2 regions of the Microbacterium sp. CFBP 13617 genome follow, and region 2 is predicted to be linked to the other one. Evidence: predicted binding sites of a transcription regulator. Region 2 holds the regulator's gene; the other holds the start of a gene.
What was found. Region 2 encodes HrcA, which represses chaperone genes, less so after heat shock. Its sites were predicted from a motif close to TTNGCACTCGNNNNNNNCGAGTGCNAA; they were not measured.

Region 1: a site for HrcA is predicted at 1,847-1,873, ahead of groES (co-chaperone GroES). Genes of this name have one in related genera too.

What each region holds. Positions count from the first base shown of each region.
Region 1 is NZ_JACYNW010000003.1:712,381-715,786, forward strand. It holds gene IFU40_RS11780 (ABC transporter substrate-binding protein) at 1-188, opposite strand, end outside; gene rarD (EamA family transporter RarD) at 394-1,335, opposite strand; gene groES (co-chaperone GroES) at 1,474-1,770, opposite strand; gene IFU40_RS11795 (THUMP-like domain-containing protein) at 1,900-3,087, shown strand; gene IFU40_RS11800 (hypothetical protein) at 3,097-3,406, opposite strand, start outside.
Region 2 is NZ_JACYNW010000002.1:391,037-394,442, forward strand. It holds gene IFU40_RS06490 (16S rRNA (uracil(1498)-N(3))-methyltransferase) at 1-215, opposite strand, end outside; gene dnaJ (molecular chaperone DnaJ) at 218-1,345, opposite strand; gene hrcA (heat-inducible transcriptional repressor HrcA) at 1,395-2,435, opposite strand; gene hemW (radical SAM family heme chaperone HemW) at 2,576-3,406, opposite strand, start outside.

The DNA.
Region 1 (3,406 bases), on a different contig from region 2:
GCCGGGAGGATGGTGCCGACGTGGAAAGTCCCGTCTGCAGTTGACACGGCGCCGCCGCCGGACGATGCACTGGGGGCAGCGGCGTCGTTGCCGCCACCGGCGCAACCGGCGAGGACGAGCGCGCTGGCACCGATCAGGGCGATGCCGCCGATGACCTTGCCAGTGCGCGTACGTGTGATGACGCTCATAGTGCTCCTTGCTGTGAATGAACGTTGGGCAGCCCACGAGGACCGCCTGGTGTCCTAAACCTAAGCCGCCGCGCGTTTTCTGCGTGTTGCCGTTCGTTAACGATGTGAGTCGTCGCGATCACGGCCGCATAACGGTTTCACACGGCGTCGTCGCGGTGCACTAAGAGATATGTCGGCAGGGACGACAAACGCATGATCTGGCCGGTCAGACGGGCTCCGTCACGTCGACGACGACGCGGCGGTGTCGGCGCGACGCGACGACCGAATCGACGCTCAGCATGATCAACGCCACCCAGACCAGGGCGAAACCGATCCACCGCTCGAGGGTCATGGCCTCGCCGAGCACCCACACCCCGATCGCGAATTGGATGATCGGCGCCACGAACTGCAGCAACCCGATGACCGTGAGGGGCACGCGACGGGCGCCCGAGGCGAACAGCAGCAGCGGCACGGCCGTGACCGCCCCCGCAGCCAACAGCAGCACCGTGTGCAGCGTGCCCGCCGTGCCGAGGGTGAGACCGCCGAACGCCGCGACGACGGCCAGCTGCACACCGGCGACGGGCAGCAGCCACATCGACTCCAGCGTCAGGCCGCTCACCGCATCGACCGAGGGCCCGATCTGCTTCTTGACCAGACCGTAGAAGCCGAACGAGAAGGCCAGCGTCAGCGCGATCCACGGGAAGGTGCCGTAGCCCACCACGATGACGACGACCGCGGCGACGGCGATGCCGATCGCGATCCACGGCAGCACCCGCAGTCGCTCGCGCAGCACCAGCACCCCCAGCAACACCGTCACGATCGGGTTGATGAAGTAGCCGAGGCTCGTCTCGATGACGTGGTTCGTGAGGGCACCGTAGAGGTACGTCTGCCAGTTGACGTAGATGAGCACGCCGGCCACCGCGGTGAGCGCCATGAGCCGCGGTTGCCGCACGATCGCCAGGAACGGGCGCCAGGCGCGCAGCACGGTGAGCAGCACCAGGCAGAAGACGAAGGCGAGAAGGATCCGCCACGCCACGACCTCGAACGGGCCGGTGGGCTTGAGCTGCAGGAAGTAGAGCGGCAGGACGCCCCACAACAGGTAGGCACCGAGGGCGTAGAGGGCGCCGCGGGTACTGCCGCCGGAGACAGGAGGGGCGGCGGGGGTCACCGATTCAGCCTACGCGCGGGCCGACGCCGCGAGCCGCCGTTCCCCACCGCTTTCCTGCCACCTCGCGACGCGGGGCTGACGGAACGACGAAGGCCCCGCATGCCGGAGCATGCGGGGCCTTCGTGCAGGACTGCGCGATCAGCGGACGACGACCGCCAGCACGTCGCGAGCCGAGAGCACCAGGTACTCGTCGGCGCCGAACTTGACCTCGGTGCCGCCGTACTTGCTGTAGAGCACGCGGTCGCCGACGGCGACGTCGAGGGGGACGCGGTTGCCGTTGTCGTCGATACGGCCGGGTCCGACGGCGACGACCTCGCCCTCCTGCGGCTTCTCTTTGGCGGTGTCAGGGATGACGAGACCACTCGCGGTGGTCTGCTCAGCCTCGACCTGCTTGATGACGATGCGGTCCTCGAGCGGCTTGATGGAAACCGACACGGTCTACCTCTTTCTCGTTACAGAAGACTTGTCAGCACTCACACGGGGAGAGTGCTAATTCGAGTCTAGGGAAGCACTGGCACTCACGCAACGCGAGTGCCAACACAATCGCCCGCTTAGGCTGAATCGGTGGATACCCGCGAGCTCACCGCCCTGCTGACGCCCGACGGCCTCCGCCTGCTCGACGAGGTGGGCGGCATCGAGTCCACCGACGACGCGGCCCGAGCCGTCTCTCGACTCCGCGCGGCCGGGCACTCCCCCGATCTCGTGTCGGCCGTCGTCGGTCAGGCACGTCTGCGGGTGCGCGGAGCGGCCAAGTTCGGCCCGTTCGCCGAGCGCATGCTTTTCACCCGCGCCGGCCTCGAGCAGGCGACGCGCCTGTCGATCGCCGCCCGCCACGCCGGACGCTTCCGCGCGGCCGGTCTCGACCGCGTCGCCGACCTCGGCTGCGGCATCGGCGGCGACGCCCTCGGACTGGCGGGGCTCGGCATCCGGGTGCACGCCGTCGACGCCGACGAGGTGACGGCCGCGATCGCCGCGTACAACCTCGCCCCCTTCGGCGAGACCGTGACCGTCGCGCACGGCCGCGCCGAAGACACCGACCTCGATCAGACGGATGCCGTCTGGCTCGACCCGGCACGCCGCACGGCCGGGCACTCCGAGACGCGGCAGGTGTCGTCGAACGAATGGTCGCCCTCGCTCGAGTGGGTCTTCGCTCTGCTCGAGAGCACGCCCGGGGGTGTGAAGCTCGGCCCGGGTTTCGATCGCGAGCGGATTCCCGACGACGTCGAAGCGCAGTGGATCAGCGCCGACGGGTCGACCATCGAACTGGTGCTGTGGTCGGGAGTGCTGGCCCGCGAGAACGTGCGCCGGGCGGCCCTCGTCGTGCGCGGCACCGACGCCTGGGAGCTCACCGCCCCCGCCGACTCCCCCGACGTCGAGCAGCGCGAGCTGGGCGCCTTCGTGCACGAACCCGACGGGGCGATCATCCGCGCCCGGCTGATCGGCGAGGTCGCGCGCGCGCTGCAGGCGGGCATGCTCGCGCCCGGCATCGCCTACCTCACGTCGGACGCCGCGCTCACGAGTCCGTTCGTATCGTCGTTCCGCGTGCGGGAAGAGCTCCCGGCCGACCCGAAGAAGCTCGCCCAGGCCCTGCGTGCGCGCGGCATCGGCACCCTGGAGATCAAGAAGCGCGGCGTCGACGTCGACCCCGCCGTGCTGCGCAAGAAGCTGTCGCTGCGCGGCGACGCGTCGGCGACCCTGCTGCTCACCCGCATCGGCTCGAAGCGGCTCGCGCTGCTGGCCGATCGGGTGTGAGCCCGGTCGTCACACGACAGCGAGCTGCGAGAACCCCCAGATCAACCACCCGGCGCTGAACGCCACCGACGTCAGCGCCAGCGCGAGGGCCCACACCGCGACGCGACGGCTGTCGTGCTCGCGGCGCAGCGACACGATGGCGATGATCGCCGCGAGCGCTCCGAGCGGGAGGAGCCAGCCGGTGAACAGGGCCGCCCCGAGGGCGAGGATCGAGACGCCGAGGGACCACGGCGCCAGGGACCGCGGGGTGGGCGGCGCCGGCGGGACGTAGGGGATGACGTGATCGCCGAAGGCGGCCATCTCGAGCTGCGCCGTGGGG
Region 2 (3,406 bases):
TCCTCGCGGCCCGTCACCCGCACGTCGACCTGCTTCGGCGTGGCGGCCGTGACGAGGCCCGACAGCCACGCCCCATGACCGTCGCCGAGGGTGACCGCCTCGTCGACCCGCACCCGGCGGACCGCTGCGGCGTGGTGCGCCTCTGCTCCGGTGAGCGTGACGGTGTCCCCCGGCTGAGCGGATGCCGCCTCGTCGGTGACGAAGTGCAGCGCCACGGTCAGTGCCGGAAGCGGTCGCGGAACTTCGAGAACATGCCCTGCTGGTGCTCGGCCAGGCGCGGCTGGGGGGCCTTCGTGCGCTTGGCGAACTCCTCGATGAGGGCGCGTTCCTTGTGGTCGAGGCGCGTGGGCGTCACGACGTGCACGCCGACCTTCAGGTCCCCGCGCTGGCTTCCGCGCAGCGGCGTGATGCCGCGGCCCTTGATGGTGAGCACGTCGCCCGACTGCACGCCCGGGCGCACCTCGAGCTCGACGGCACCATCGAGGGCGTCGATCGTCGTGGTGGTGCCGAGGATGGCATCCGGCATCGACACCTCGAGGGTGGCGAGCAGGTCGTCGCCCTCGCGGCTGAAAGCCTCGTGCGCGTCGACGGTGATCTCGAGGTACAGGTCGCCGTTGGGGCCGCCGGCGGGGCCGACCTCACCCGAACCGGGAAGCTGCAGGCGCAGGCCCGACTCGACGCCGGCGGGGATGTCGACCGACACGGTGCGGCGGGCGCGTACGCGTCCCTGTCCCTGGCAGGTGCCGCAGGGGTAGGGGATGGTCGTGCCGTGTCCGTGGCACACGTTGCAGGGCTGGCTGGTGACGACGTTGCCGAGAAGGCTGCGCACCGTGCGCTGCACGTGACCGGAGCCGTGGCAGATGTCGCAGGTGACTTCGCTCGTGCCGGGCTGCGTGCAGGCTCCCTGGCAGGTCTCGCACAGGACGGCGGTGTCGACGTCGAGGTCGCGGTGCGTGCCGAAGACGACGTCGCCGAGATCGAGCGTGACGCGCACGAGGGCGTCCTGCCCGCGCTCGCGACGCGAACGCGGACGCGGTCCACGCCCGCCTCCGCCGCCCTGGGCCCCGCCGAAGAACGTCTCGAAGATGTCGCTGAAGCCGCCGAAGCCGGCCGCTCCCCCGCCCCCGCCGAAGGGGTTCTGGTCGCCGCCCATGTCGTAGCGGCGACGCTGCTCGGGGTCGCTGAGCACGTCGTACGCGTGCGTGACCAGCTTGAAGCGTTCGGACGCGTCGTCACCGGGGTTCACGTCGGGGTGCAACTGACGAGCGAGACGGCGGTACGCCTTCTTGATCTCGTCGGCGCTGGCGTCTCGTTCGACGCCGAGGACCTCGTAGTGGTCAGCCACAATCGCCTTCCTGTCCGCGGGTGCGGGGTCGTTCTCGGTGGGGTGCTCGTCAGCGCGCGCTGTCGTCGTCTTCGAGCATCCGGGTCAGATAGTGCGCGACGGCGCGAACCGCCGCGAGGTTGGAGGAGTAGTCCATGCGGGTGGGGCCGAGCAGGCCCACGCGGGCACCGCCCGTCGAGCCGTCGTACCGGCTGGCGAGCACCGAGGCCTCGATGAGTCCGAAGGGTTCGTTCTCGCGGCCGATGCTGGCCGACAAGCCCTTCTCGTCGGCGACCATCTCGGTCATGAGCCGCAGCAGGGTCACCTGCTCCTCGATGGCTTCGAGGAGCGGGTAGATGCTGCCGCGGAAGTCGGACTCGCGCTTGGCGAGGGTCGCCGCCCCAGCCATGACGAGGCGATCCTGACGGAACTCCTCGAGCTCCTCGCCGACGACGCGGAACACGGCGTCGGCGACGGCGTCGAGGGCGATGCCGGGGCGGGGGCCGTCGGCGACGACCGCGGCGACCTGCTGCGCGCAGTCGGCGACGGAGCGCCCGACCAGCACCGCGCCCACACGCGCGCGCAGCTGCACGATGTCGGCCTCGGCCGGCTCGGCCGGGACGAGCGCGATCCGCTGCGAGACGCGGCCGGTGTCGGTGACGAGGATGACGAGCACGCGGGGACCGCCGAGAGCCACGAGCTCCACGTGCGAGAGGTTGGCGCGCGCGAACGACGGGTACTGCACGATCGCGACCTGGCCGGTCAGCTGCGTCAGGGCACGCACCGTGCGGGCGAGCAGGTCGTCGAGATCGCCCGCCTCGTCGAGGAACGAGGTGATCGCGCTGCGCTGCGCTCCCGAGAGCGGGCGCAGTTCGGCGAGGTGATCGACGAACACGCGGTAGCCCTTGTCGGTGGGCACGCGGCCCGACGAGGTGTGGGGTGCGACGATGAGGTCTTCGTCTTCGAGCAGCGCCATGTCGTTGCGGATGGTCGCCGCCGACACACCGAACGCGTGCCGGTCGACGATCGCTTTGCTGCCGACGGGTTCACGCGTGTCGACGTAATCCTGCACGATCGCGCGGAGCACTTGGAGGCCGCGTTCCGACACCATGCGCTGCTCCTCCCCGTCTGGCACTCGACTTGACTGAGTGCCAATTCTACGCCGATCGACGACCTGCCCCGTCGGGGGCTCGCGGATGCCGGATCCTCCGCGCCTGCGTGCGGTCCCGCCGCGGGATGCGACGGCGCGGATCAGACCGTGAGGGCTCGCACCACGGCATCCGCCAGCAGGCGTCCGCGGCGGGTCAGCACGATGCGGCCCCGGATGGCATCCGCCCCCTCGATGAGCCCGTCGGCGATGAGCGACGCCACGGCCTTGCGGCCCTCGCCGTGCAGCTCGCCGACGGCGAGACCCTCGCGAATGCGGCTGCGCAGCAGCACCGACTCGAGTCGTCGGGCCGTCTCGTCGGGGCGCTCGCGCGCGGCGGCCGGTGACTCGTTCGCCGCGAGGCGCTGGGCATAGGCGGCCGGGTGTTTGACGTTCCACCAGCGCAGCCCCGCGACGTGGCTGTGGGCGCCCGGTCCGAACCCCCACCAGTCCGTGCCGCGCCAATAGGCGAGGTTGTGCCGCGAACGGTGGGCGACGCCGCGCGACCAGTTCGACACCTCGTACCAGTCGTACCCGGCATCGGCGAGCAGCTCGTCGGCCAGTTCGTACATGTCGGCCTGCAGGTCGTCGGAGGGCTCCGCGACCGCGCCCGAGCGGATCTGGCGGGCGAGCTTCGTGCCGTCTTCGACGATGAGCGCGTAGGCCGAGATGTGATCGGGAGCGAGGGAGACGGCGGTCTCGAGAGACGACCGCCAGTCGTCGAGCGACTCCCCCGGTGCGCCGTAGATGAGGTCGAGCGACACGTCGAGCCCGGCGCGGCGGGCCGCGGCGACGGCGGTCGCGACGTTCGCGGGGTCGTGGGTGCGGTCGAGGGCGGCGAGCACGTGCGGGCGGGCCGACTGCATGCCGATCGACACGCGCGTGACGCCCGCCGCAGCCAGCGTCTCGACCACGGCGTCGTCGACGGTGTCGGG